DNA from 4 places in the Peribacillus sp. ACCC06369 genome. Region 1 is predicted to be linked to each of the others. Evidence: riboswitches for the same ligand, from Rfam matches in the RefSeq annotation. Region 1 holds a riboswitch; each other region holds the start of a gene.

Region 1 (7,713 bases):
TTGGAAAATGATAGCTTCTGTAGTTTCTTTAGTGGTCAGTATTGTATGTTCTTTGGTAATCATCTATCTATATGATCCTGATCTATTATTGAACTTACTGGATGGATATCAATTGGATAGGATAAATTCTTGGCTGGATCCATTTGGCCATGGCCAGGGAATCGGTTATCAATTGAAGCAGTCCATATTAGCGATTGGTTCCGGTATGACTGAAGGGAAAGGCTTCAACCAAAGCAATGTATATATTCCTGAAGCACATACCGATTTTATATTTACCATAGTGGCTGAAGAATTTGGGTTCATAGGGGCAAGTTTGCTAATATCCCTATATTTCTTCATCATTTATAAAATCGTTGCGACTGCATTGAGTTCTTCTTTTTTCGAATCTTTTATATGTGTAGGTGTCATCTCTTTCTTGACCTTCCACATATTTCAAAATATCGGAATGGTCATCGGTCTAATTCCAATCACAGGAATTCCTCTGCCATTAATGAGCTATGGAGGGAGTTCGGTGATGGCTACGATGATGGGACTTGGTTTGGTATTGAATGTTTCATTGAAGAAAAAGGATTATATGTTTTCGAATAAGTGACAAAACTTTTAGGATTTATTTAAAATACGATAGGCTAAACTAATTTCAATAATAGAAAGTGTAGCCCAAAGAGGAAGGTTAAGAAATATGTGCCCCTACTTAACTCTTACCGGGAGAGAAATGTTAGCACTCAGATCAAGCAATGCTTGGTCTTTTTTTTATGAATAAACGGCATGAAGAAATGTAGGATACTGCTTAACAAATACTATTACAGCATTCATAAGTTGGAGGAATGTGATCCATTTTAAAATTAATAAATTAGTAGGCCGTTCAGAGGTTCCACAGGGGTAGCATAAAAAATGCGACTAACAAAATAGGTATCGATATTTTTGGTTTTATGGTTCTTTAATCCTGTAATTTAGATTTTTTTAAAAAAATATACATTTAATATAGATATATTATCATATAAATGCTAAGGTTTAATAGTAACTAATACTCATTCTAAAGGGCGCCGCATTCTATTTACTGGAACAGTTCCGGCTTCACCTTCCACTTAGATTCATTACATAAACGTGCATGTTCCATGAAGGAATTTATTTTTACTTCTTTCTTTAAATGTAGGAAAAATGTTAGATTAAAAAACTACAAAAAGGGGAATCGAATATTATGAAAAAAATGTTTGCTTTTTCAGTATCTTTGGTTATTTTATTTACCTTTGTAGCTCCTTCCTTTGCAAGTAAGAAGTTATCACCGAGACATCTACAGAACAAGAATTAAAAGAGTAAGCCTTTTTTTTTAAGGTCTAGAAATAATGAGTAATACAATTTTAACGGAACAAGAGATTGAAGACTTGTATAATGAAGTTATGAGTATTGGAACACCTAACGTTGGTGGTATTACTTCCTATGTTCCTATTTCAGGTGGATCAACGAAAACAGAAATACCTCCAATTTATAGAACCTACAAAAATACTGGTGTAAATGAAGCTAAAAATCTAATTTTCGCATATATGATGAAAAAGATTCCTAAAAAATTAACAGATAGCGTATTTTTAAATTGGCTTTTTGTAAAGTTAAATAGCTGGTCTAAAATTAGTCCAACTTATGTGGGTTCTTGGGTATCAAGTTCTTATAGCACTGCAGAAAAGAAAAGGAATTATCATGCAATAGTGGTTCGTTATGGAAAAATTAATTGTACATCACCTAAATCTGTTCAATATTTCCAATGCAATTACTGGTTCGGGAAATAATAATCTAGGGAATGGGGGATTAGATGAAATTGAAAATATTATTAAGAATAGGTATCTTATTATTATTTTCTTTTCTAATGATTTTTGATTATTTCCCACATATCGTTTTCAATGACATACCTGAGACGGCACTGACATTTGGAATTATCTCAGTGGCGATTATCTATATTGTCCTTAATCGAAAGACTGAAAAAGAATGTGAACATTCATTAATTGTAGAAGCAGTATTTATTTTTTATACTTTAGTGCTAATAGGAGTATTAACATTAATGGGGGGAGAATCCACTGTAGGAATCTCCTTAAAAAATCCTATCTTATGGTTTGTTTTATTATTGACAATAGTTGATATGACATTAAGATATAGGAAAATTAATGATAGCAAACTCTAGACTTAAGAAATCGGGGCATTTCGGGGCGATAAAAAACAGCCACATGGCTGCCTCTTTACTTTAAATTATCTAAGACTCAAAAGCTTTAGGAACAGTACATGTACTTTATTATTTTTTATAACAAACGAAGAAGCCTTTATAGCTTCTTCGTTTGAATGTTTAAGAGTGTTCCCTTATTTCGCAATAAATTGAATGCTATAATCTTTTCCATTGATACCCTTCAGCAAGGATTTTATTAATTTTGCGTACCTTTCCTCCAGCCAATCTCGGGCGAACTCATTAGGTGCAACCAATGTCATTTGGTCATTTTCAATCGAAGTCAAGTATACATCTTTCAACCATGTCTCATAGCTAGGCTTAGAGATCTTTTTCTGCAATTGTACTTTAACGAGGGAGAATATATCTTGATCGTCCAACAATTCAGTTTGTAATGTGACATCTTCAAACGGTGGCACAGCTTCTTTATCTGGTTTTAAATGATTTATTATTTGAGTGGCACGATTTAATTCATGTTCAAGTGAAAGTTTAAGCTCTTGTAACTCTTTCATTAAAATATCTTTAGATTTATCATTTCTATCCATTGTACGTCCCCTTGCTATCTGGTTATCTTTTTATTTAGTATAACTTCTTTTTGTTCTAATCCCATGACGAATTCTACACGAAATAAAACCTAGAAAACTATACTGAAGCCTTATGTAAGAAGTGATGATCATTTTCATTAAATAATCCAGAAAAATTAGTCCACGAGTCCAAGAATTGAACACGAGGTGGTTAAGTAAGGGAAATATACTGCATGAAATACACAGTGATCATTAAAAATAATTCCAATATAATTCAGAGAGATAGTTCCTACAGCTATCATGATTGAATGAAGTTAGAAAGATTAAATCAAATTTCATTCCTGTTTTTGAAATATTGTACATTTGGTTCTTTTTCATGCTCAAGTAAATTCAATAGTTTATCCAGTTCCTGGCTATTATGTAATGTTTTTGGAGAAGTTAATCCATATGTCAATGCGGTAGTTATTAAATCTTTCCTCAATATCTCGATTTTTTCATGTAATGCTTCAATACTTACCAATGCAAAATCCCTCAAGTACTTTCTTTTATTGTTATGAATCTATTATTACATAAATTAGGTTGCTTTCAAATACAAAGTAAGTGTTCACTTATAAAAAATAACTTATTCGGGAGGGAGCAATACAAATCTGAAAATGAAAAATCTACATACTATCATTCATATATGTCGTTACAAATAACTGTTTGTATAAGATTATTGCCTCCGTACAATACGAACCGTTAAAAACATCAGGATCTTAATTTGATATGGCATAAATTTGTGATAAGGAATATAATTTGTATTAGGTAAACTTTTTGATTTTATTTTCATATAGTTAATATCCATTTTTAGAGAGTTGTAATCGTAAAACCGTATAATATAGGAGAGTTTTTAATATTTGTTAAATTCTTAAGAATAGATATTTATTCTCCTTTTTACTAACTGTTTTCGTTTATTGCTAGGATGGAAATGATTAGTTGCTGAGTTTATCAAAAATTAATTAGAGATGAAACTATTAAAGTGTTAAGAAGCATCAAGAGGTTTTGACTTAATAATTTTAAGATGGACAAGCTCTATATTTTACTATGAAGATGAGGAAAAATTTCATATTTTATTGGAATGGGTATATTCGTTTAATAGCGAATATTTAAAAGGGAAGCCGGTGCAAAATCCGGCACGGTCCCGCCGCTGTAAGGGTGAGTCCTATGCAAGAAAGTCACTGGATAATATCCGGGAAGACGCATGGAGATGATGAACCTAAGTCAGAAGACCTGCCTGTTCTAGAAATGCTGTTAACCTACGGGAGATAGGGAGGTGTTAGAGTGCTAGAAGACGAATTTGTTCTTAATATATAAGCATTTCTGACCGTTAAATCTGGTTGGAAATGCTTTTTTGTATTTCGTGATTTTTCAAATAGTTAAAATTCCATAATTGAAGGTGAGAAAGCATGTTTATAAAACGGTCTAATTTATTCCATTCTTTTGTTGGACTACTAGTAATTTTCACAATCTTAGTTACAGGTTGCAGCAACACAACAATAGATCAAGAAAATACATTAGATAATGAAAAGCAAAAAGTTGTTACTTTTTCATGGCCTGGGGATATAGGTGACTTAAATCCACACACATATTTTCCGAATGAGTTTTTTTCCCAGGCTATGGTATATGAATCCCTTGTTTATTACGGTAAAGGTGGAGAAATTCAGCCTTGGCTTGCGGAGAGCTGGGATATATCGAAAGATGGAAAAGAATATGTATTCCATCTAAGAAAAGATGTTGAATTTTCCGATGGTTCGGTATTTAATGCTGCAATCGTCAAGAAAAACTTTGATACCATTTTAGATAATCGCAAACAACATGAATGGGTGGGATTAATTAACCAAATCAAAGATACAAAAATAATAGATGAATATACTATTAAACTTATTTTGAACAACGCGTATTATCCAACTCTTCAAGAACTAACTTACATCAGACCTTTGAGATTTGTAGGAGAAGCTGCTTTTCCTGACAGCCAAAACACATTTAAGGACGGACTCAAGTCTCAGATTGGCACTGGACCGTGGGTATTGAGCGAGTATAAGAAAAATGAGTTTGCTGTTTTCAAAAGGAACGAACATTATTGGGGCACTAAGCCTAAAGTAGATAAGGTGGTTGTTAAAGTCATTACTGATGGAGAGTCAAGAGTGTTAGCTTTTGAGAAAAAGGAACTCGACTTTATATTTGGAAACGGGGTCATCAGCCAAGATTCATTCCAATTTTTGAAGAATTCAGGGCAATATGAAACCAAATTGTCAGAACCTACAGCTACAAGAACGCTGCTTCTTAACTCAAACAGAGAAGCGACTAAAGATCTTAAAGTTCGGTTAGCTCTCCAACATGCTTTTAATAAACAAGCTGTTATCGATAAGATCTTTTATGGTATGGAAAAAAAGGCTGATACTTTGTTTCCACCTATTTTGCCTTATACGAAAATTAATATAGAGCCATATGAGTATGATGCAGAAAAAGCAAAAATGTTATTGGATGAAGCTGGATGGAAACAAGTGAAGGGGAAACCATTTAGAGAAAAAGACGGAAAAGAATTGCAATTGGAATTACTGTTTAATAGTACAGATAACATCCAAAAGTCAATCGCAGAATTTACACAAGGTGATTTTAGAAAACTGGGAATAGATGTTAAGTTGACCAGTCAGGAAACTAATACTTTTTGGACAACGGCATTTCAAGGTAAGTTTGATTTATTATTTACAGCAACATGGTCTGTACCGTTTGATCCACATTCCTATTTAGCGTCTATGACGACTAATTCGGAAAATGGTAGTCCAGATTATAACGCTCAATTAGGGTTGCCAGTAAAAAAAGAAATAGACCAGAAAATTAAGAAAGTATTATTAACTACTGACGAGGAAGATAGAAAAATACTGTATTCAGATATATTAACGACATTGCACGAACAAGCCATTTATTTACCGATATCTTATCAGTCTAATATAGCGGTGTATCAAAAAAACATTAGTGGAGTAGATTTTTTACCTCAAGAAGCTGAGGTCCCTTTAACTTCAATTGATGTTAATTGAAATAGGGGATACTTAAAAACAACTTAAGGAGTGCTACATGAGTTGGTTTATTTTTAAACGTCTCACAAGTTTAATTCCAATATTATTCGGAGTTTCGCTCATTACTTTTATCTTGCTTCACTTAATTCCTGGAGATCCGGCAGTAGCTTACTTAAGGGCGTCACATATTCCTCCTACGAATGAGACAGTGGCTGCCCTTCGAGTTGAGCTTGGTTTAAACAAGCCTTTATATGTCCAGTATTTTGGATGGCTGGGAAAAGTGTTGCAATTGGATTTAGGGATGTCTTACGTGTCCAATAACTCCGTATGGGAAGAAATTGTGGTACATTTCTTCCCAACAGTTCAATTAACATTTGCTTCGCTTATCTTAATTGTTGTTATTAGTTTACCTATAGGCATGATTTCTGCTATTTACAAGGGGAAATTTGTTGATCAGTTTAGCAGAATAGCAGCCTTTGTAAGTGTCTCTATGCCAACCTTTTGGTTTGGGTTTCTTTTGATCTATTTTTTATCTGTAAAGTTAGATTTATTTCCTGTATTGGGAAGGGGGACCTTGGCGCATCTAGTGCTTCCTTCCTTGACATTGGCTTTTACCTATATAGGGACGTATATGCGATTGCTTCGAGCTAGTATGCTAGGAAATTTGAATGAGCCATTCGTTGTGTATGCTAGAGTGAGAGGGTTACGCCAAAGACTAATCGTTATCAGACATGTCTTAAAAATGTCCTTATTACCTATGATAACTGGACTTGGAATGAGCTTCGGGAACATGCTAAGCGGAGCGGTTATTGTTGAAACAATTTTTTCTTGGCCCGGCATGGGACAGTTATTTGTCACATCTATTTTAAATCAAGATTATCCAATGATTCAGGGGTGTGTATTGTTTATGGGTGTGATCTTTGTGGTCTGCAATCTTCTTGTGGATCTTACTTATTCTTTCCTGGATCCCCGTATACGCTGGGAAGGAGAGAAATAAGAATGGTGCAAAACATGAAAAGAATGCTGATGACACATATGCTCATGATGATCAGTATCATGATTATTTCCTTTCTGACAGTATTGGCTCTTTTTGCTCCTTTTTTGGCTCCTAATGATCCGAACTTGATTGATATCGTTCAGAAGCTGCAAGGGCCCTCCTCTCAGTTTCCATTGGGGACTGATCATTTAGGGAGATGTATATTGTCCCGATTAATCTATGGAACACGAACCTCGTTGGGAACAGCTTTCCTTGTCATGGGATTAATGATGATTATTAGTATCCCACTTGGTATTTATGCAGGCTTTATAGGGGGTAAAGTTGATTATCTCTTCATGAGAATGTGTGACATTCTCATGGCATTTCCAAGCTTTCTGCTGTCCTTAGCTTTAATCGGAATTTTAGGACCAAGTCTTGGCAATCTGATCTTGGCGATGGTGCTTGTCCAATGGGTTTTTTATGCACGCGTCATCCGAGGAATGGTTCTTAGTGTAAAGGAGCAAAACTTTGTCTTAGCAGCCAAAATATGCGGGACACCAATGAGAGTAATTGTCATCAAACATATTTTACCTGCCATCATTTCTCAAGTTGTTGTATTAATCTTTATGGACATCGGAGGAGTTATTTTAGCAATTTCTGGACTCTCTTTTCTTGGTCTTGGCATACAGCCGCCAGAGGCAGAGTGGGGAATGATGATCAATGATAGTAAGCCATTTTTTAGAGAAACCCCTTCATTGATGCTTTACCCTGGGTTGATGATCTTCATCGTTGTGTTTGCTTTTAACTTGTTTGGCGAAGCTTTGAGGGATGCTCTAGACCTAAAAAAGGAATAGAAGGGAGGATGGATGGAAGATGGGACAACACCCCATTCTAACGTTTAGGGTACGAAAATGATTCGCAGATAAAAGTGAATAAAACTTAAACGATTAT
Region 2 (7,713 bases), 1.4 Mb from region 1:
AACTCTTCATTTTCCTGCTTATTTCCCTTACCCCAAACCATTTCAATTCAAAAGTAATAAGTATCCTTTATTTCTTTTTTGTTCCATCCATTGTTTATGTTATAGTTAAAGTTATATTTTAGGAGGGACAATCCATGGCTAAACATTCTAGCAAAATCAATAAAATACGTACATTTGCTTTGAGTTTGATTTTCATCGGCTTTATCGTAATGTATATCGGGCTTTTCTTCAAATCACATCCAGTTGTCATGACACTTTTCATGGGGCTTGGCCTTTTATTCATAATCGCAAGCACCGGGGTTTATTTTTGGATTGGAATGCTTTCTACAAAAACGATCCAGGTTGTCTGTCCTAACTGCAGCAAACCTACAAAAATATTAGGGCGTGTAGATATTTGCATGCATTGTGAAGAACCCTTGACCCTTGACAAAAAGTTGGAAGGCGAAGAATTTAACGAAAAATATAATCGCAAAAGCCTGCATGATTAGAGGGATTCCAGCTTGCTGATTTACCTATCATGAGACCTTAACAATTGTATCATTTCTTCGAGACATGAAAAAAAGTTCCAACCAAGTGGAGGAACTTTTTTTAATGCGTTTCTTTTTTCGCACAATCCGTACAGTCGCCGTAGATTTCCATCCGATGGTGACTGACATTGAAACCGGTGACTTGTGCCGCGAAATGCTCGACTTCATCCAATGCAGGATAGTCGAAATCCACAATTTTCCCACAGGTTTGACAGATTACATGATAATGATTCGTCGTTACGAAATCAAACCTGGCTGAAGAATCACCATAAGTAAGTTCTTTTACCAAGCCTACCTCCCGGAAAACACGCAGGTTATTATAAACTGTCGCCACGCTCATATTTGGAAACTTGCCTTCCAGCGCTTTATATATATCATCCGCGGTAGGGTGGGACATGGAGCTTATCAAATACTCAAGTATCGCATGGCGTTGAGGAGTTATTCTTACACCGGTATCTTTTAGGGAATCCAATGCTTCTTTTAACTGAACTTCAGACACCGTCATCCACCTCGTTTTCTCATTAAGTATGAATTCTTAAATTGTAATATTTATAATTAGTGTACCTTTTATTCGTTGAATTTGTCAATAATTCGATGGTTTTACCATTCTTTTTTATTTTATTCATCACCGCTTTGAATCTTTCCCATTTTCGTATTGTATTTTAGTATCCCCTCGATAAGTCGATTACGTTGATGAAGTCTTTTCCAGCTTTCAGGTATTCACGCATGTTTTTTTCGAATATAGCAAAGGTTCTTGGTAAATATTCTCCGCTTTTACTTGAAAGATGCGGTGTGACCGTAACGTTTTCCATCTTCCAAAATGGATGCCCTTTTCCTAAAGGTTCCGGATCAAATACATCCAAGATGGCATGAGCCAATTCCCCTGCTTCCAATGCTTCGATCAACACTTCATCGTTAATAAGATCACCGCGGCCAATATTCACGAATACGGAGGTTTCTTTCATTGCTTTAAAGTGTTCTTTTTGCAGAAGGCCCTTGGTTTCATCAGTACTTGGCAGGACGGATACGATGTAATCGGCTTCCGGTACGGCTTCCAATATATTATCCAGTGTATAAAGGCGATCGATGGAATCCACTGGCTTCCCGCTGCGGTTCACCCCCATAGTCGTCATCCTAAAGGCTTTCCCCAAACGGGCCACTTCTCCTCCAATTGCACCGGCACCAAGAACGAGCATCGTTTTGCCATTCAATTCCCCTACTTCAATCTTTCTATGCCACAGTTCTTCCCTTTCATTCTTCATAAGCAGTTTCAGTTTCTTTTCATATTGTAAAAGCATCCCTATCGTATACTCGGCCATTGGGATTTTATGAATGCCTCTTGCGTTCGTCACCAAAATGCCGCGTTCCTCAATGGCTTTAAAAGGCATTAATTCCAATCCTGCACTCATGACCATTATCCATTTTAAGTTCGCCGCTTTCCCAATGATTTCTTCATTTAAATCCTCACCGTATGTAATCAAGATTTCCGCTTCATTAAGTGGCTCATCCGTCCATCCTTCTTGATAAATGAAGTTCAAATCAGGAAATGCGTCCATCATCTTCGTTTGGATGCTTTCATTCGGAATGATTGTTGAAAGTATTAACATGTTTATCTCTCCCTTTTAATTAACATAAAAAAACACGGGCTCTGTGTGTCCCGTGCAACTTTCTCTGAGGAGGTATTCCCTTAATAAAGCATATTCAGGTGTCCCCTTTTTGAGTTGGACAAAAGCCTTAGCCTTAATAAAAAAGGCTTTGTTTTAATGAATTTGGGTTTAATGCATGTAATTCAGGCAATATGAAATTTCCATCCCTTCTGATCAGCACATCGTCAAAGTAGATGTCACCACCGCCATATTCAGGACGCTGGATCAAGACCATATCCCAGTGTATAGATGAACGGTTTCCATTATCCGCTTCTCCATAGGCAAGTCCCAGAGCCAAGTGCAGACTCCCGCTTATTTTCTCATCGAACAATGTATCGTCCATAGGTTCCAATATGTATGGATTGATTCCAATTGCGAACTCCCCGATAAAACGGGACCCTTCATCGATATCCAGAATCCGGTTCATTTTGGCAGGTTGATTGGAAATGGCTTTAATGATTTTCCCCTTTTCAATGTTTAATTCCATGTCACTAAAGGTGATTCCTTCATAGGTTGTGGGTGCGTTGAAGGATATCCTTCCATTGACGCTTTCTTTTATGGGTGCCGTAAACACTTCCCCATCAGGTAAATTCTTTTTGCCGGCACATATGATGGCCGGCATACCTTTGATGGAAAAAGTCAGATCTGTCCCCGGTGAAACGATCCTGACTTTGTCAGTCCGTTCCATCAATTGCTTTAACGGTTTAAATGCCGCCTCCATTTTCCCGTAATCCATAGTGCATACTTTGAAAAGGAAGTCTTGGTACCTGTCGAAGTTCATGCCGGCTTTTTGCGCTGATGCGTTGGTGGGATATTTAAGTAAGACCCACCGTCGGTTGTTTACATAGAAAAGAGTGGGAGAATTCATAGCTTCCCCTTGAATACGTTGCCTCTCGATGGGAACATCAGTCATTTCCACGTCGTTTTCTTCACTGGTGATGATGATGACCGCATCGATATCCGTATACTTCTTCAAAGCCCATTGCGACGATGTATCAAGTTGTTCCTTCACATTCCCTTGTAACAGATGTCGGCTAATCTCATCGTCTTCGAGTTCTATATATGGATAAGCACCCACCCTGTATATTTCATCAATCAGCTCTTTCAACAATGGTTTCGTGTTGATATGGCCCCGGATGAGGATTCTCTCTTTTGGCTGTAATTGTATCGAATGATGAATCAGCCTGGCCGCAAGCTTCGTTATTCGTTCATCCTTCATCTGCCTGTCCCTTATTTTTCTAGGTCTCGAAGAGTTTCAAGCGCTTCTTCGACGTGGCCTTTGACTTTTACTTTACGCCATTCCTTGACTATTTTACCTGCCTTATCAATCAGGAAAGTTGAACGTTCAATGCCCATATATTCCTTGCCGAAATTCTTTTTCAATTGCCACACATCAAATGATTCAGCCGCTTCATGGTTTTCGTCAGCTAGCAGCAGAAAAGGCAATCCATGTTTTTCGATGAATTTTTCATGACGTGCCGCCGGATCTGGGCTTATACCAATAATGACAGCGTTCAATTCCTCGAATTGTTCATTGTGGTCCCGGAAATCACAGGCCTCCGTCGTGCATCCTGGCGTCATGTCTTTTGGATAAAAATATAAAACGATGTATTTCCCTTTAAAATCCGATAGGGAAACCATTTCACCATTGTTTGCAGGGAGTTGAAAATCAGGTGCTTTTTCTCCAATTTTAACAGTCATATTGAATCCTCCATTTCCTTCATTATGGTAAGAGTACCCAATAATCGAAAGAAACACAACTTTCATTTATCCTTCCTATCTTTATGCTCCAGATCGATCACCGTCCGAATCACGAACGCTGCCGGGAGTGTGTACCCGATGAAAGCCTGAATGGTAGCTATCATCCTGCCCATTCCAATTGGGGCTATATCTCCATACCCTACAGAAAACATGGTCATCGCGCTAAAATAAAAAGAAGTCTTCAACTGTTCATAGAATGTGCCATCCAATCGATTGCCCATATCAAGAATCACCGAATGATTCTGAAGCTCGTATAATAAATAAATCAGTGCAAATCCAACTAATATCGTCGCATATAAATTGCCAAGCCACAGCATATCCTCCAGAGAAAACTTCTTTCCTCCCGACTCAACAAGAAATAACGTCCGAATGCTCATCACCATGCAAAAAATGATTCCTGCAATCAAGATGTAGAAAGTCATCCCCTACGCCCCATTTCAAAACGCCACTTCCTTTATACATACTCCCTGTCCTAACAATATATTCTTTTTTAGGAACAGACTTCAGCCTTATCACTCACACACCCTAAAGGCATTTGTCAAAATGTCGGGAACGTTTCCCGATTTTTTTCATGTTGACCCTTTTGGTCGGATATGTTAAGATTATCTAAATTTTTATAATAGTTTTTATTTTATAAATATTTGGTACCTGCAATCAGTTTATCAGCAGGTTTAGTGAAATTTCATATGTGGAAATAGGTTCCTAATTTTCATTAGGATTAAAAGGGAAGCCCGGTTTGATTCCGGCACGGTCCCGCCACTGTAATGGGAATGTTAGCGCCATCCAATATGCCACTGATCTACGGATCGGGAAGGCTCGCTGCTAATGATATTCCCTAAGTCAGGAGACCTGCCTATTTCGACAACACTGTTTTAACCTACGGGAGATAGGGAGGTGTTAGGGACCTTATAATTATAAGGGGCATTCTGCATGTCTCTTTATTTTAAGCATTTCTAACTTTCTCTTATTGACAGTTAGGGGTGCTTTTTTTATTGTTTTTAAACAAATCAAAGGAAAGTAGGAGGATGAGAATTTTGAAAAGCAGTAATTTGGGGTACCCGCGAATCGGGGAAGATCGTGAATGGAAACGTACATTGGAAGCATATTGGTCTGGGAAAATCGATGAACCAAAATTTACGGCACAACTAAAAGCCATCCGTTTAGGCAACTTACAAAAACAAAAAGATCAAGGCATTGATATCATTCCTGTCAACGACTTCACTTTCTATGATCAAATGCTCGATATGTCCGTCATGTTCGGTCTTGTTCCTGAACGTTACTCTGCCTATGAAGGCGGAAGCGTTCCCCTTTCCGTTTATTATTCAATGGCTCGCGGGAACAATGATGAGGTCGCTTCCGAAATGACGAAATGGTTCAATACGAACTATCACTATATCGTCCCTGAATTAAAACTGCCACAGCTGACTTTAACAGAAAATAAACCACTTGTAGCATATCGGGAAGCCAAGGAAAAGCTAGGGATTGAAACGAAGCCCGTGTTAATCGGACCTTATACTTTCATCTCCCTTTCCAAAGGCTTCAAAAAACAAGATATCCCTGGCATAATCCTGCGCCTGCTTCCTCTATATACGCAAATCCTGCAGGAGTTGGAGCAAGAAGGCGTGAAGTGGATTCAAATGGACGAGCCTTCTCTTGTTTCATCCATTTCCAAAGATGATATGCAAACTGTTACTTACCTTTATGAAAAACTGAATGAAGCAGCACCAAACCTAAACATCATGCTGCAAACATACTTTGATGCCGTGGAACACTACCAAGAAGTCATCGAATTACCAGTTCAGGGAATCAGTCTTGATTTTGTACATGATAAAGGAAGGAATCTAAGTAATCTTGAAGCATCCGGCTTCCCGAAGGACAAAGTGCTTGGTGCAGGTGTGATTGATGGAAAAAACATTTGGCTTTCTGATTTATCGAAAAAGATTCAATTGATCGACACTCTAAAGAAAAAAGTAGCCGAAGACCGAATCTGGCTTCAACCCTCTTGTTCCCTGCTTCATGTTCCAGTGACCGTTCGTAATGAAACCGCCGTTTCAAAAGAAGTGAAAGAAACCCTTGCTTTCGCCGATGAGAAACTTGAAGAAATAACACTCTTGGTCAAAGGGAATAATCAGGGCTTTGAAGCAATCGCCGATAAGGTCGATGCTAATAAATTAACGGTTCAGACGTTAGCTAGTTCAAATGCACGGAATCATAAGAGTGTACAATCCAGTGTCGAAAAGGCTAAATCAGAGCATGTTGGACGTCAGCTGCCATTTAAAGAACGTTACCAAAAACAACAGGAATTTTTCAAATTGCCTTTTCTACCTTCAACAACGATCGGTAGTTTTCCCCAGACATTTGAAGTTAAGCAAGCACGCGGGAAATTCAAAAAAGGAGAATGGAGCGCTGCGCAATATGAAACATTCATTAACGAAGAAATCGGCAGGTGGATCGACATTCAAGAAGAAATCGGCTTGGACGTTCTCGTACACGGGGAATTCGAACGGACGGATATGGTTGAATACTTCGGTCATAAGTTAGGCGGATTTGTCTTTCTAGAAAAGGGCTGGGTACAATCCTATGGGTCTCGCTGCGTAAAACCACCAGTCATTTATGGCGACATCCATTTCATCGAACCGATGACAGTCAGGGAAAGTGTATACGCACAATCACTTACGAAGAAGACCGTAAAGGGAATGCTTACAGGTCCTGTCACGATTTTGAACTGGTCATTTGTCCGTGATGATATTTCCAGGGAGAATGTATGCTACCAGCTGGCACTTGCTTTGGAAAAAGAAGTCATTGCATTGGAATCGGCAGGAATCAAAATGATCCAAGTTGATGAACCTGCACTTAGGGAAGGTCTACCATTGAAAAAAAGCGATCGCGATGAGTATTTGAACTGGGCTGTGAATTCGTTCTTGATATCCACATCAAGCGTGGAGGATACAACGCAAATTCACACGCATATGTGCTATTGCGACTTCAACAGTTTCATGGATGTCATTTCTTCCTTGGATGCCGATGTAATTTCCATCGAAACATCCCGTAGCCATGGAGAGCTTGCTTCCGCATTCGAGGAAAAAACTTATGAAAAAGGTATTGGCCTGGGTGTGTATGATATTCACAGTCCCCGAGTTCCAGCAGTGGAAGAAATGGTCGATATGATTGAACGGGGCATCAAGATATTAGATAAAGACCAGTTTTGGATCAATCCCGACTGCGGCCTGAAAACAAGGGGTATCCCGGAAACCGTCGCTTCCCTGAAAAACATGGTCGAAGCAGCAATAATCGTCCGTGAAAATCTGTTAGCCCAAACAACAGGCAAATGATTGAAAAGGAAAGCGGCTTATCAAATGCCCATCCAACACAGCAGTCACGGACTTTCCTAACCGACCTTGTTTTTCCACCGGATACGAACCATCATAATACCATCTTTGGCGGGAAAGTAATGGCTTATGTTGATAAAATAGCCTGTATTTCAGCTATGCGCCATTGCCGAAAACCCGTTGTGACTGCTTCAAGCGACTCTTTTGATTTTTTGGCCCCCATCAAGACAGGGGACGCAATTAACCTTGAAGCTTATGTCACTTGTGCCCATCGCACATCAATGGAGGTATTCGTGAAAGTGGAGCGTGAGAACTTATTAACAGGTGAAAAGCAGCTTACGGCACGCGCTTTTTTAACGATGCTGGCCATTGACGAAAACGGTAAGCCGACAATCGTACCTCAGGTCATTCCGGAAACGGAAGATGAAAAGCAGCAATATGTTCAAGCAC
Region 3 (7,713 bases), 1.1 Mb from region 1:
AAGGGATATGCGAAAATGCATATCTCCTTTCAGTCAGTTCTGGAATAGCGAGGCGAACTTTTGAAGTCTGGACAAGTCCGATTCTTGATACATTTGTTCTATCTTCAATGTCACCAATAACTGGCTCTTGGCAAATAACATGTCCCGGAAATGATCTACCGCCCCACAAAAATGATTGTAGTTGGTTTCACCAGTTCCGAATACTCCCGTTTTAAGATGAGCAATTGACAGCTGCTCCAGTTCTGTATAAAGTGCTGCTGATTTAGCAGGCAGCTCGCCGTTTCCCCATGTATAGGTACCAACGATCAATGCATCGTAATCCGGTAATGTACGTAAATCAAATTCATTCATTCGATATAGTTCAGATTTAGGTAATAGGGAAGCGATGGCTTCAGCAAGCGCTTTTGTATTGCCTCCGGCAGAATGATAGACAATGGCAACTTTATAGCTCATCGAACCCATTGCTGGCATTTACTTGACTGTATGTCCTAGACTTCTGTTCGAAGAAATCGGTTTTGGTAAGGCCGATGGATTCATCATCGAACGTTTTGATCCATGGCATCGGGTTCTCGCTATATTCTTTATACAAGTTTTCAAGGCCTAGCATGCGTAACCGTTTGTTGGCTATATATTCGATGTATTCATTGAATTCTTCCAAATCGAGATCGGCTTTGGTTTGGATATCTTCAAGCATATATTCAGACCATTCCTTTTCGAGTTCGACGGCTTTTTCAATCGTTGTATAAATGAACTTCGTGTTTTCTTCATTATTTAACTCAGGATATTCATACATCAAGATTTGAACGAGCATTCCAATGAAATCGAAATGGACCATTTCATCGCGATGAATATAGGATATCATCGTAGCCGAACCGGTCATAAGGTTCTGGCGTCCTAAATTATAATAGAAAGCGAAAGCCAAATAGAAATAGATCCCTTCGAGGTTCGTTGAATGGATCAGTGCCTCGAATAAATGCTGGGGGCTTGGATCGTCCACGAACGTTTGATAGGCATCCACGATCGGTTGATTACGCTTTATTACTTCAGGATGTTCTTTAATGCGGTCGAAAAGCTGTTTTTGCTTGCCTACTGGGATCAGGGAAGCAAGGATATAGGAATAAGATTCATTATGGATGGATTCCTGCTGGGCCATATTGGCCAGGATAGCTTTTGCCGCCGGATCTTTGATGTACCGAAGGATTTCTACTAAAGTGGGCGTTTGTAGACTGTCCATTCCAGCAATCATCGTAAGGATATCAAGAAAAGCGTCCTGGATATCTTCGTCCAATTCGCCCCACTGCTTTTTATCCTGAATCATGTTCACGCTCGATGGTTTCCAAAAGTTATTGATGAGCTGAGTATAGGTATCATAGAATTTTTCGTACTGAATATCGTTCCAAAGGAGAAAGCCTGAAGCTTCTCCTTTGAAAACACCTGTCGCTTTAGTTGGATGCGTTGGTTCCAGCATCCGGATCTTTTTGATATGATTTGTCATTCGTGAAAACTCCTTTAAGAGTAGATTACTGGGTTATGGTTGTCGTTAACTTGAACAGCTTTCGCAGGCATTGTCATATTCGGAAGAAGTTGAACGAACATAATATGTTGATTTCAACCCGGATTCCCAAGCGGTTAAATGTATATCCAATAGGACCTTGGCTTTGATTGTGTTGTGTACATACAGATTAAAGCTGATTGCTTGGTCAATATGGCGTTGGCGGGCAGCATTTTGCCTGATGCTTTCCAGTTGATCCAAATTAAATCGGGTCTTTTTATAATATTCATACGTATTTGGCGTCAAGCCTGGTGCGGTCACCTTGAATTTAAAGTTTTTCTTTTCCTCGTAAAATTCAATTTCATACAAAGGATCGATCCCATCCGTGGAATTACCGATCTTGGCGGTCGATGAATTGGGGGCAATGGCCATTAGATATCCATTACGGGTCCCGTGTTCCTGGACGTTTGCTTTTAAATCCATCCATTTTTGATCCGTATAGTCACGCAGTTCGAAATATTCCCCTGTATGCCAATCCGATCCTTCGAAATATGGGTACGTTCCTTTTTCCTTAGCCAATTCATTGGATGCCTTGATCGTTAAGTAAGCGATCTTTTCGTATAATGCATCGGCATATTCAACAGCCTCATCCGATTCCCAATAAATATTCTGTGTGGCAAGTAAATGATGCCATCCAAACGTTCCTAAACCAATTGCCCGGTAACGTTTGTTCGAGATGGATGCTTGCTTGACCGGAAGATTATTCACATCGATTACGTTATCCAGCATCCGGATCTGAATGGGAATCAACCTTTCCAAAACATCGCTGCTCACCGCACGGGGCAAGTTAATGGATGAAAGGTTGCAGACAACGAAATCGCCGCTTTTACGAACAACAACGACATCTCCATCTTCTGTTTCGTATTCATCGGTGATCGTCGAAGGGCTTAAGTTTTGAGCAATCTCGGTGCAAAGGTTAGAACAATAAATCATACCTTTATGTTTATTTGGATTCTTCCGGTTCACTTCATCGCGGTAGAACATATATGGTACGCCTTCTTCTAATTGAGAAATCATGATGCTTTTCATGATGTCCATCGCATTGATCTTTTCAAAGCTATAGTTTGGAAGCGAACCATTTTCTGCGGCCTCGACAGCAAGTGCATAATGATTCCTGAAGCTTCCTTCGCCTTTCTTCTCGTCGTAGAGGTCTTCAAGTGAGAATCCAAGGGTTTGCTTGACGGTATGCGGATCGAAAAGATACCATTCTTTTCTGTCACGTACAGCCTCCATGAATAAATCAGGAATGCATACACCCGTAAAAATATCATGGGCTTTTAATCTGTCATCCCCGTTTTGCGTCTTCAAATCAAGAAAGCTCATGATATCTTTATGCCAGGCATCCAAGTAAATCGCGATGGCACCTTTACGTTGCCCCAGTTGATCGACACTGACAGCTGTCTGGTTGAACAGTCGAATCCAAGGAGTCGTGCCGGAACTATTTCCAGAGAAACCACGGATATCGGAACCAAGCGAGCGGATCTTACCAACGTAAAGACCGACACCGCCGCCGAATTTTGATACTTTTGCGGCATCGTAGTTAGATAGGTAGATACCATCAATGGAATCTTCAATTGCGTCGATAAAGCAAGAGCTTAACTGTCCATGCGTTTTTCCTGCATTGGAGAGTGTAGGTGTCGCAACAGTCATATAAAGGTTGGACATTGCCCAGTAAGCTTCTTTGATAAGTTGCAGGCGGTGCTCCGTTTTTTCCAATCGCATGATTTCCATCGCGATGATCATGAAGCGCTCTTGGGGCAGTTCGTAGACCTTGTCCTTTTTTGGGCGGGCTAGGTAGCGATCGTTTAATAAGTAGATGCCTATGTAAGAAAATAATTTATCCTTTTCCGGGTCGATCACCGAACCCAATTCCTCAATTTCCGCTTTCGTATAAGAAGAGAGCAGTTCTGATTTATAGATGGGGTAACGCTGGCCTTCTGAAAGTTGGGAGAGTTCCGTGATCAGTTCATAGAATGGGCCATAACTCATGCCTTCATAACCTCGATTGGCTTGTGCATCCCTATACATCGCATTCAACAGTTCTGCTGCAGCAACGAACGTCCAATCGGGAGCATCGATATCGACACTTTCCAGAGCGAGCTGAATCAGTTTCTTTGATGCCTGTTCTTCGGTTGAGTCACTTTTGCGATCAAGCCATTTTGTAAAACGCTTCTTGAACTTTTCCATATCGAGACGGCCTTCAAATTCCTTCGATAACATCTCAAGCTGGATGGAATTCGTGTCGGTGTCATTTTCACTTATGGTAGAGTTATATGTTTGAGTCATTAATAATCCTCCTTGTAAACTTCCGCTAAAATAAAAAAAAACCGCCCAATGAATTGAGCGGATCAAACGATAGAATAAAAGAGCCATGAAAAAATAGCCATTATGCTATCGTTTCATCATCTCAATCCCCGAAGAATAAGAAACGTGAAAAATTCAAGGCAGGTCTCCTGACTCATGATCATCCTACTTTGAGTCCTTCCCGTATAGAGAGCTATACAGTGGTTTCTCATTTCGTCACATTTACAGTTGCGGGGACAGTTCCGGGTTCGCACCGGATTCCCTTTTCAGCCATCGCTGGCACCTTGGATTACAAAAAAATCTATATATAGTTATTGGTGTTGTTTATGTAATCAATATCTAGTATTTCTGCTTATATTATCGTAAGCCATATACGATGATAATTCAACTAATATATTTGAGAAAAACCAACCCTTATCTATTGACAAAGAGAAGGTAGAGGGTGAAAGAATGAAAGATTTTATTGGGGAATGGGTAATTCAAGCGCTGAATTTAGGGGATTTTGTGTTAAAATAAAGTGTATAGTAAAGGTGGCTCTCCTTTATTGCGATAAGGGGATTCGCGGAAAAATATTTATGAAAAAGGAGATAAAATCTTGGAAAAAGTATTAGTTTTTGGACATAAAAACCCGGATACAGACACAATCTGTTCAGCAATCGCTTATGCAGATCTGAAAAAGCAGTTAGGTATCAACGCTGAACCAGTTCGTCTGGGTGAAGTGAATGGTGAAACTCAATATGCGTTGGACCACTTCAAATTCGAAGCTCCTCGTCTTGTGGAAAAAGTGGCAGGGGAAGCTGATGGCGTGATCCTGGTCGATCACAATGAACGCCAGCAAAGTGCTGAAGATATTGACCAAGTACGTGTGTTGGAAGTTATCGACCATCACCGCATCGCTAACTTTGAAACAAGCGATCCTTTATATTACCGTGCGGAACCAGTTGGCTGTACGGCAACCATTTTAAATAAAATCTATAAAGAAAACGGCGTTGAAATCCCAAAAGCGATTGCAGGTCTTATGCTGTCTGCCATCATTTCGGATTCTTTATTGTTCAAATCGCCGACCTGCACGGAGCAAGACGTTGCAGCAGCTATGGAACTGGCTGATATTGCGGGAGTCAACGCTGAAACATATGGTTTGGAAATGTTGAAGGCGGGAGCTGACTTGAGCGACAAAACGATTGCCCAGCTTATCACTCTTGATGCAAAAGAATTCTCCATGGGCATGGCTAAAGTGGAGATAGCTCAGGTCAATGCTGTTGATCCGAACGAAGTCCTTGCTAAGCAAGCCGAACTAGAAGCAGCCATTGAATCGGTCATCGCTGTGAAGGAATTGGATTTATTCCTATTCGTAGTAACGGATATCCTGACCAATGATTCTGTTGCCTTGGCTCTTGGTAAAGCAGCCAACGCAGTGGAAAAAGCATATGACGTTTCATTAAACAATAACATCGCCGTCTTAGAGGGCGTTGTATCGCGTAAAAAACAAATCGTGCCGGTCTTAACGGGCGTATTCAGTAAATAATATAGGGAAAGGGGTGCTCATTAAAAACGTGGGCATCCTTTTTCTGTACATGCAAAAAAAGACTCAACCATCCATTTAAAGGTGTTTGAGTCTTTTTTCTTAATTCAAAGTTTCCTTTTCTTTTTCATAGGCGATGACAATCAGTTCTTTATTGGCTTCCTCGCCAAGTTTGCTTTCAAAGCTTTTCAGTTCATTCAATAAATCTGGTGACAGATTTGCTGCCGTATAATCCTGCTCGGATGTCATGCTTTTCGCTCCTTTCAAAAGGAAATATTTCATGTTATCTATTTTGTCGGTTTGAAAAGTTTCTATTCAGCAGAGTTTTACTTCTTCAAGAAATTTTACTTTCGGATGTAGCGAGTTTTTCCAGCAATAACGAACTTTCCTCATCGAGGCCTTGCACCTGGACAGGTGTACCTCGTAGCTGATATTTTAGGACAACCGTATCAACAGCACCGACTGCAGAAGCATCCCATATTTTAGAGAGGGAAAAGTCGATGATGATTGCATCGGCTTTTTCCTTGAAATCAAACTTCGAAACAAAGTCCTGGACCGAAGCGAAAAATATTTGTCCGCTAATACGATAAGTGATTTTCTTAGCATGGATGTCTTCCGTTTTCTCAACAGCCACTTTAGAAATTTTAGCTGAGAAGAAAATCATGCTCAAGAGCACTCCAGCCAATACCCCTTTTGATAAGTCATGCGTATATAGGACAATGAGGACCGTCACGATCATCACGGCTGCATCCGTCCTTGGAGCCTTATTGAGCCTCTTTAGGGAAGACCAGTCAAATGTCCCGATTGAAACCATGATCATGACTGCTGCAAGTGCAGCCATCGGTATTTTAATAAGGACGTCATTCAGTACCACGATTAATACCATAAGGAATGCGCCAGCTACAAAAGTGGAGAGTCGGCCCCTTCCTCCTGATTTAATATTGATACCGGATTGACCGATCATTGCACATCCTGCCATGCCGCCAAAACATCCGGCGATGATATTAGCAATTCCTTGGCCTTTGGCTTCCTTATTTTTATTACTGTCCGTGTCAGTCATTCCATCGACTATTTGAGCTGTCAATAACGATTCAAGCAACCCCACAAACGCCAGGGCAATGGAATATGGAAAAATGATCGCCAAAGTTTCGAAGGTCAAAGGGATGTCTGGAAGCATGAACATCGGAAGTGCTTCGGTCATTTGCCCCATATCCCCAACAGTCCGTACCGTAGCCCCCGTAGTAACTGCAACGATCGTCATGAATATGATGGCGACAAGTGGTGAAGGAATGACTTTCGAGATCAGCGGAAAAAGATAAATGATAGCTAATGAAACGGCTGTCATGACATACATGATCCATGTTTCGCCGACGAAATGGGTGAGCTGTGCCGTGAAAATCAAGATGGCTAAAGAATTCACGAAACCAGTCATGACTGGCTTTGGGATGAACTTCATTAATTTCCCGATTTTGAAAACCCCTAGTAAAATTTGGAGCAATCCCGTCAATATTGTTGCAGCAAGTAAATAGTTCAAGCCGTGATCTTTAACAAGATCGACCATGACGAGTGCCATTGCTCCAGTGGCAGCCGATATCATTCCCGGCCTTCCGCCGACAAAAGAGATGACGATGGCAATGCAGAATGAGGCATATAGACCAACCATTGGGTCTACACCAGCAATGATCGAAAAGGCAATCGCCTCTGGAATCAATGCCAAGGCAACGACAATTCCGGATAGAACATCTCCTCGAACGTTGCCAAACCATTCCTGTTTGTATGCAGATGTATTCAAAGAAACACTCCTTCTTTCTTTTACTTATGTGTGTTAATCTTCTTTTTTAACGCACTAAATTATAGCATGAGTACTTCTTTCTATCTATATGGATAATATAAACGACAAATTGAGGGCTATTCATGTCTTATCATTTACAGGCGAATGAACGGAGTATGCTCAGAAGGAAGATTTGGTGCAAGAAGTGCCAGTTCTATAATTGAGGAAACCAAGGCTGAAGAAACCTCGATCTTACTATACGATGAATCGGTAAACATTTTTTGTAAAGCACTTCGATAGGGTTTTCGAAACTGAATGAAACGATTATCCAAAAATGGGGGGATGAATTGCGGTGGGCATCCAGTTGTCGGTGAATTGGAATGATACATTTAGCCAATAAGGCAATGGACGCATTTAAATTGGGCTGTATTGAACTGGAAGTGGAGTTTATGCCTCCCCATTAAAACCTGATTGAAAGAGAGGCAGAATAAGCCTCGGAATGGGATCCTATGAAAGAACAACTGTACTTGAATATTAAGAAATCATCATGACTAAAGGGATGCT
Region 4 (7,713 bases), 3.2 Mb from region 1:
TTGATTAAAGTAGCATAAGTAAAGGCGTCTTCCGTAAAATCATAAAAAGCCTCATCCATGACAACCAGGCAATCCGCTTTTTGACATTCGAAGATCAATTCCCTAACTTCATCCCGCTTAAAAGAAACACCCGTCGGATTATTAGGGGTACACAAGAAAATTGCATCATATTCGGGTAACCGCGAAATCAATCGATCCAAGTCAAGTTGCCACTCAGGTGCATTAAGTTGATGAAAATCGACCTCACACCCTGCCGCCAAACATGCCTCTGCATATTCCGCAAATGCAGGCTGAATGATTAACACCCTTTGATTGGCTAATCTGTTCGCTACCAACATGATTATTTCTGCACCACCGTTACCCACCAAAACGGATTGCTCTGGAAGAGCTTCTTTTTTTGCGATCGATTTTGTCAGCTCAATGGCATGCGGATCTGGGTATTGAAGGATTCCTTCGAAAAAACCAGACCACTGTTCCTTTATGCGTAAAGGCGGACCCAATGGGTTGATGTTAGCACTGAAGTCGAGAACCGATTCAGGCATTTCGATTTTCAGCGCTTCGTAAAGATAATGAGGATTAGAGCCATGTGAAGGTAACGTCAAGAATAAGTCCCCCTAGCCATAGCATCAGTAGAAATAGAAAAGATGACCGATGCATGATGGTAATCGTTTTTGGTATATGTTTTGCTTCCAATCGAACAATCGAAACTCCCATCCTCGCACGGTCGGAAACAATTCCTTTGTACATATTCCGGCCTCCAAGCTGTATTCCCAAAATGGCAGCAACGCCTGCTTCACACCACCCGCTATTCGGGCTTGGATGTTTTTTGGCGTCATTGAATAATATCTTCCATCTAGCACCAAATCCATGATAGCCGGATTTCGAGCTCAGCAACATCAGAAACCCGGTGAGGCGGCTGGGAATCCAGTTGACGATATCATCGAGCTTGGCTGAAGCCCAGCCGAATTGCCCATATTTATCATTTTTGTACCCTACCATGGAATCGCAGGTATTAATCGCCCTGTACACCATCGCGAGCGGCGCACCGCCAATGGCTGCCCAAAACATCGGGGCTGTAATCCCATCACTGGTATTTTCCGCTACGGTTTCCACGGTGCCCCTGACTATTTCGGATTCATCAAGATCCGCAGTATCACGGCCCACGATATAGGCAAGCTTTAGCCTCGCTTCAGGAAAATCCCCTCGATTCAACGGATGGCAAACATCCATTCCAGCTTGCTTCAAGCCTTTCTGAGCTATCGTAGTGGAAATGACAACAGCTTCCCAAAGGATACCTGCAAGCGGATGGATACGATAAGCCAAATAGACGGTAAGACCAGTAATCAATAACACCACCGACAAGACGATGAACAACATGAAGAGTCCATTCCGCTTCTTATGTGTTCCTCTATTGAATGCCTGATCAAACTTGCTTATCATCGTTCCTATCCATTTGACTGGATGAGGCCAATTTGGCGGATCACCAATTATTAGATCAAGGAAAAACGCCAGCGTAACCGCAAAAAGATGATGGTAAATCATAAATCCTCAATCCGTTTCCGATTATTGTTTAATGCTTCCACTGTACAATCATATACACCGCGGCTGATCAGCTTCCCTAACGGAGTGATGGTGCCTGCATATTGAAGCTTTGCCCCTCTTTGAGTTGCCGCAATCAAAATGCTGTCTGTCGATGTTCCTGTTGCACATGTATTTGTCACCTTATCCAAGACATGCAAATCATGAAGCGCTTTTACTTTTGCCTCGGTCGCAGTAACTATGCTGTGGATGAAAGCCTCTTCTGCCAAATGCCCATTTACGAAGATCCATGTATTTATCGTTCCTGGAGCGGAACTCCAAGAATGTCGGTCAGCTAAAGATGCGTCGATGGCATTCCCTACACCAGCGGTCACGATGATAAAAACCGAGAAATTTTCAGCTCTTAATAACTTGAAGGCAACCGTATCGAGAAAGACAGCCGTCATCATCCCTACCGTTTGCTGCGGGTCAAATCCATGAGTTTTTAAATAATCAGCCATTTCAACATGATGATCCTCGCAAGCATATCCATGATGGACATGCCTATTCACGAAATATTTATGCCATCCCGTCCCCGAACCAGTCACTCCAGAAGACATCGTTCTAAGCGGGATCGGGGAATTCAATTGAATCATTTCAGATCCGACTGTCAGATAAGAATCATCAATTTCCAATGGGATAGTATCATAGCCATGCTTTTCCGGAACGATGAACATTTGCGGTTTCGGAAGGGCGGGATGTGGATGTTTTTCGATCGTCGTACGATATACCCCCTGAATCCGTTCCTGTCGGAGCACTTCATTCGGCACATCCACAACCAAAATTCTCCCTTTTTCAAGCAACATAAGCCGATCACAATATAACCCAGCCAAATTCAAGTCATGAAAAATTGAAATAACGGTCAACTTTTGCTCTTTTGCCATTTTCCTCATTAGATCAAGAAGATCCTTTTGATAGGAAAGATCCAAGTGGTTCGTAGGCTCATCCAAAAAAAGGATTTCCGGTTCTTGGGCAAGTGCCTGTGCCAATAAGACCCTTTGTCTCTCCCCGCCTGATAATCGTTCAAATTGAAGATCGTGAAAATCCGCTACTCCCGTTTGTTCCATAACCCGTTGGACAATCGTTTCATCTTCTGCGGACCAACTATGGAACCAACCTGTTTGATGGGCATATCGCCCAAGTGAGACCGTCTCTTTCACCGTATATGAGAAAGCTAATGAGGAATGCTGAGGGAGCACAGCAATGACCTGTGCAAGTTGTTTTGACGAATAATCCTTCAAATCCCTTCCTCTTATCCGTATGCTTCCGCCCGTATAATCGAGCACCCCGCTAAGCATACTTAAAAGCGTCGTTTTTCCGCTGCCATTTGGGCCAAGAATCCCGAATAATTCCCCTTTATGTACATCAAAAGTAACAGAGTCCAAAACAGCTTTGTTGTCATATCCACCTGTTAACCCTTTAACTTCAAGCATCCATCTTACCCTTCTCTCCGTCTCTTTAATAAAATCAGCGCGAATGCGGGTGCCCCGATAAGTGAAGTGATCACCCCGATTGGCAGTTCCGATGGGGCAATGATCGACCGTGCTACAAAGTCCGCCAATATTAGGAATCCGCTTCCTACCAGCAATGACAACGGAAGCAAATGTTTATGGTCAGGTCCCCAAATCTTTCGGACAAAATGAGGAATGACCAATCCTACAAAGCCAATCGCCCCTGAAACGGCAACGGCTGCCCCTGTCAACACCGAACCGGCTATCAAAATCCACATTTTCCGCCGCTTAACATTAACACCTAAGTGTTTTGCCCGGTCTTCCCCGAAAGTCATCGCATTCAATTCGCTCGTATTCATGATCAAGATCAACGAACCAATAATAAAAAACGGCAAAATGATTGCAATATAATTCCAGCCGCGCATTGAAACGCTTCCCATCAGCCAGCCGATGATTTGTCTTAATTCATCACCAGTCAGCGCAATCATCAATGAAATGAAGGCACTTAAAAACGAGCTGAAAATGATTCCCGTTAAAATGATCGTTTCCACTTTCATCGATCGATCCATTTTTTTTGCAAAAGCCAGTACGCAGAACATCGTGAGCACTGAGCACACGATGCTCAATGCCGGAAGAGTATATAAACCGATGAATGGTAGTGATATATTCAAGAATATTGTCAATACGGCACCGACTGATGCTCCTGATGAAATACCTAATGTGTAAGGGTCAGCGAGCGGATTCCGGAGCAGGCCCTGAAACCCCGCTCCCGAAATCGCAAGTGATGCCCCAACAAAACCCGCTAGCAACACACGCGGCAAGCGGATGTTCATCACAATATTCGTAAGCATTACATCCGGATCAGCTGAAATCGGTAAATGAAAAATCTCCTTGCCGATAATTTGTAATAGTACAGGAATCGGTACTGGCACCGAACCAAAGGAAATGCCTATCGTCATTGCGAATAACAAAAATAATAACGCAATCAAATAAGCAATCATCCATTTAGTTGTCAAATAGGTTCGGATAGACTGATTTGGCAAGTTCCTCTACTCCCTCTATTAAGCGTGGACCGGAACGGGTCACCAAGTCGGAATGGACATCAAAGACTTGGTCATCCTTCACAGCATTTACGTCTTGCCACCCTTTTCGGCCCTTCACTTGACTTACTGCATCTTTTGTATAATAACCATACGTTGTAATGATGACATCCGGATTTGCAGCAATCATAGACTCTTCATCAATTTTTGCCCATCCGTCCAGTTCAGCAGCTGCATTTTCCGCTGAAATAATTTGAAGCATTTCATTCATGAAGGTATTTTTTCCAGGTGTATATATCTCAGGTGACGGTGAAACCTCCACAAAAACGGTCTTCCTATCCGCTTCCTTTACGGATTTGGCTTTTTCCTGAATATCCTTGAGCTTCGTTTTCATGTCCGTAACGATTCCGTTTGCCTTATCATGTTCCCCTGTTGCCTGTCCAATCATATCAATAGAATCATAGACTTGGTCAAAGCTTTGTGCATCATTGACTACGAGGACAGCAATTCCAGCATCCTTAAGCTGCTGCAAACCCTCATTCGAATTATGGGCACTGGATGCATGGGCAAGAACAAGGTCGGGCTTCAAGGAGACAATCATCTCCGTGTTCATTTCCATTCCGCCAACTTTTTCAATTTCTTTCGTTTCTTCCGGATAATTATCATAGTCGGAAACACCAACAACCTTTTTACCCAAGCCAAGTGCAAAGACAACTTCCGTATTACTTGGTATCAACGAAACGATTTTCTTCGGTTTTTGTTCTATCGTCACCTTTTCGCCTGTTGCATCTTTAATCGTAATCGGGAAAACTTCCTGTTTGGCATGATTCGTTTCCTGCTTTTCTTTTCCTTCATTAGTAGCATCGCTACAGCCAACCATCATACCTGCAGTCAGCAACATCACCAGTATCAGACCAAAAATCTTCTTCATTTTCATTCCCCACAATCTTTTTTTCTTTTAATTTCTTCACACCTAATGAACAAAACGCATTATCGGAAGATGCACCCCAAAACAAAAGCACCTCCCGTTAAACGGAAGATGCTTGTATGGCAACAATATAATTACGGACTCTTTAGGGTCTGCCACACACCTTCCCATCCGCGTAGGTTACAGGTGTACGAATTTTGGCAGGTCTCCTGGCTCATGGTCATCGTCAACGGCACCTTCCCATATCTCATACAGTGGTAAACATCCGTTGGCTCCCATATACAGTGGCGGGACCGCGCTGGCATTTCACCAACTTCCCTTTTAAGTCATTAAGACACCAAATCGTTCATATGTATATAATTTTCACTGCCTTTCATTATACACCATGTAAGAATCGATTATTATATGATTTTTCTGACTTGCCTCGAAATGACCCGTCCATCTTCAATGATTAGAAGCATTTTCAATCAGGGACGCAAATCCCTCGACTGATAATCCCGGTGAAATCCGAACCCTATGCAGGGAATGCATCCCTTGGTCCCTTGAAGCTCCTCCAGGTTCGGTAGTGACTGCCATCTTGTATCCAGCTTCTTCTGACACCCATAGACTTTCTTCGTTATACCGGCCAACCGGATAGGAAATTACTGTCGTGTCCTGGTCGAGGATACGGTCGAATAGCTCCTTCGACTGAACCATTTCCGCTTCTTGCTGCTCTGCCGTCATCCGGTTCAACTCCAAATGGTTGATAGTATGACTTTCGATTGAAATCCCATTCCTGCTCATCTCCAACATTTGATTTTCAGTCAGGTGATGACCTTTATCAATGGACTTCCCGATCATGAAGATGGTTGCTTTCATATCATATTCTTTTAATATGGGGAAAGCCTCCGTGTAGTTATCTGTATAGCCATCATCAAAAGTAAGCCAGACGCACTTATCACTTGGCATCCGATTTTCGGTTAAAACGAGGAATGCTTCTTTAGGGGATAATGTATAGTAACCATTCTCCCGAAGCCAAGTCATTTGGGATTGGAATTCCTCTCTTGGAACCCGAAGGCCATTACCTTCAGAAATGCTATGATACATCAATATTGGAAACTGAACCGCGGAATCGGCCCTTATCCAGTTTCTCGTATCGATTTGTTCCGGTTCGTCCTTTGAATCCTGTCCGGTGCCATTCTCCGCTGCCTCAACCACTTCAATGTCATCTTCCGCAATCGGCGCAGCCCTCTTTGTGCCTATACCCTCTAAAATCCCTTGTGAGCATGCAGGTAAAATTAATATCCCCAGCAATGCCACAAACAGTAAAACTCTGTATTTTCCCACTATCATTCTCCTATTTTTTTCTAGTATAATAGTACCAGAAAACCAACCAATAATAAAGTATTCCATTTAACGAAAAAAAAGGAAAAAGCAGAAATAAGAGACCCGCTAAGCGTTTAGATGATTTTTTCATAATTATTATTGCTATTAACTTGAAAAGTTTGCCTATAAGAAATATAATAAATAGGTCGTCGACTTTTTTTATATGTCCCAGTAGCTCAGCAGGATAGAGCGACAGCCTCCTAAGCTGTAGGTCGTAGGTTCGATTCCTATCTGGGACGCTAATTTTAAAACCCTGTTACAATGCGGTATCTCCGCGTCGTAACAGGGTTTTTCTGTTGGTATGGCCTTACCTATTTAGGTTTTTGAGGGGCTTCCAATGTAAAGGTCGGATTTCTAGATACCGGTATGAGAAAAGTCGGAAGTATCGGCGAACATTACATTATGAGATTAACCATTTAATTTTCTTTCAACTTTTTGACTCTGTTTAAAGAGAAGTTTTAATTAATGATGTTTTTCGATATATATATCCGCAGAAAAGTAATATTTTTTTGAAATATATGTTTTAACCTGTCCCATCCGGGTAGATAAATACTGTAAGACATTCTCACCAAAGGAGATGATGTGCACGATGAGTACAATCAGAAGCCAATGGAACAAAGAGAATGACGCAGCGGTGTTTAGTCCCGGTGATCAGCGTTAGAGTCAATTGAAGAGTTAGTCGATAACCAAAATGGGAATTACTAGTCTTCTCGCCCAAAGGAGGAGGATACTGATCATGAGTATTTACAACCTATGGAATCCAGAGAATGATGAAGCAATTTTCAGTCCGGGTGATCAGCAGACATTTAGTACGCTTACACTAGCAGATACGGATAAATACACACATACAACTGACGAAACACTTGAATATGAATTACACGGCACCGTACTGAATGAAATTTAACCCTAAGCAGTGATATATGGAAAAGGATGGAGCGAATGCTCCATCCTTTTCTGCTGTCTTTTACTTTTATATGGATTTCGCCACTTCATCAAGCGGCAATCTTTTGTCTGGAAAGATGGACCTGCCCACAATGAACTTGCCCACCCCGCCCCATGCAAATACCCCCCAAAAAAAAGGCCCTTTCACTATTAAGCTTAAAGTGAAGGACCATTTTCTTTTATTTATCGAATTTCAGTTTGGCCAAAGCATCCGCTAAGGCAGTATTGATCGGCTCTTCTTTATTTTGCTTTTTCATATAATTGGAGACTTCATTTTTTGATACTTTTTGATTTTTATTTTGCCCTCTTCGTTTATTGTAAGAAGAAAGTTTTTCGTGAAAACCGCATTTACAGGTGAATGTCTGTGCTTCTCCTTGACCGCGCATTTCCATCTTTTTGTGACATTGTG

Evidence for each region. Region 1 has a riboswitch for cobalamin ahead of nikA (nickel ABC transporter substrate-binding protein). Riboswitches for the same ligand answer to the same signal wherever they lie in the genome.
Region 2: linked by a shared signal. The riboswitch ahead of metE (5-methyltetrahydropteroyltriglutamate--homocysteine S-methyltransferase) and the one ahead of nikA (nickel ABC transporter substrate-binding protein) in region 1 are both predicted to bind cobalamin.
Region 3: linked by a shared signal. The riboswitch ahead of QUF78_RS06095 (ribonucleoside-diphosphate reductase subunit alpha) and the one ahead of nikA (nickel ABC transporter substrate-binding protein) in region 1 are both predicted to bind cobalamin.
Region 4: linked by a shared signal. The riboswitch ahead of QUF78_RS27055 (ABC transporter substrate-binding protein) and the one ahead of nikA (nickel ABC transporter substrate-binding protein) in region 1 are both predicted to bind cobalamin.

What each region holds. Positions count from the first base shown of each region.
Region 1 is NZ_JAUCEN010000002.1:2,167,942-2,175,654, forward strand. It holds gene QUF78_RS11455 (FtsW/RodA/SpoVE family cell cycle protein) at 1-592, shown strand, start outside; gene QUF78_RS11460 (hypothetical protein) at 1,344-1,781, shown strand; gene QUF78_RS11465 (hypothetical protein) at 1,805-2,170, shown strand; gene QUF78_RS11470 (DnaA N-terminal domain-containing protein) at 2,344-2,751, opposite strand; gene QUF78_RS11475 (aspartyl-phosphate phosphatase Spo0E family protein) at 3,059-3,250, opposite strand; cobalamin riboswitch at 3,833-4,021, shown strand; gene nikA (nickel ABC transporter substrate-binding protein) at 4,176-5,807, shown strand; gene nikB (nickel ABC transporter permease) at 5,845-6,783, shown strand; gene nikC (nickel transporter permease) at 6,786-7,616, shown strand.
Region 2 is NZ_JAUCEN010000002.1:795,733-803,445, reverse strand. It holds gene QUF78_RS04670 (YgzB family protein) at 135-488, shown strand; gene perR (peroxide-responsive transcriptional repressor PerR) at 589-1,032, opposite strand; gene QUF78_RS04660 (D-2-hydroxyacid dehydrogenase) at 1,190-2,134, opposite strand; gene QUF78_RS04655 (aminopeptidase) at 2,268-3,392, opposite strand; gene bcp (thioredoxin-dependent thiol peroxidase) at 3,404-3,874, opposite strand; gene QUF78_RS04645 (potassium channel family protein) at 3,937-4,356, opposite strand; cobalamin riboswitch at 4,614-4,805, shown strand; gene metE (5-methyltetrahydropteroyltriglutamate--homocysteine S-methyltransferase) at 4,960-7,266, shown strand; gene QUF78_RS04635 (acyl-CoA thioesterase) at 7,263-7,713, shown strand, end outside.
Region 3 is NZ_JAUCEN010000002.1:1,077,466-1,085,178, forward strand. It holds gene QUF78_RS06085 (flavodoxin domain-containing protein) at 34-453, opposite strand; gene QUF78_RS06090 (ribonucleotide-diphosphate reductase subunit beta) at 443-1,495, opposite strand; gene QUF78_RS06095 (ribonucleoside-diphosphate reductase subunit alpha) at 1,541-3,838, opposite strand; cobalamin riboswitch at 3,979-4,158, opposite strand; gene QUF78_RS06100 (manganese-dependent inorganic pyrophosphatase) at 4,452-5,381, shown strand; gene QUF78_RS06105 (hypothetical protein) at 5,481-5,627, opposite strand; gene QUF78_RS06110 (SulP family inorganic anion transporter) at 5,713-7,170, opposite strand; gene QUF78_RS06115 (hypothetical protein) at 7,305-7,538, opposite strand.
Region 4 is NZ_JAUCEN010000002.1:5,321,821-5,329,533, forward strand. It holds gene cobD (threonine-phosphate decarboxylase CobD) at 1-602, opposite strand, end outside; gene cbiB (adenosylcobinamide-phosphate synthase CbiB) at 577-1,542, opposite strand; gene QUF78_RS27045 (heme ABC transporter ATP-binding protein) at 1,539-3,011, opposite strand; gene QUF78_RS27050 (FecCD family ABC transporter permease) at 3,017-4,030, opposite strand; gene QUF78_RS27055 (ABC transporter substrate-binding protein) at 4,035-5,000, opposite strand; cobalamin riboswitch at 5,180-5,354, opposite strand; gene QUF78_RS27060 (polysaccharide deacetylase family protein) at 5,442-6,323, opposite strand; tRNA gene QUF78_RS27065 (tRNA-Arg) at 6,528-6,601, shown strand; gene QUF78_RS27070 (hypothetical protein) at 7,099-7,266, shown strand; gene QUF78_RS27075 (DNA topoisomerase III) at 7,484-7,713, opposite strand, start outside.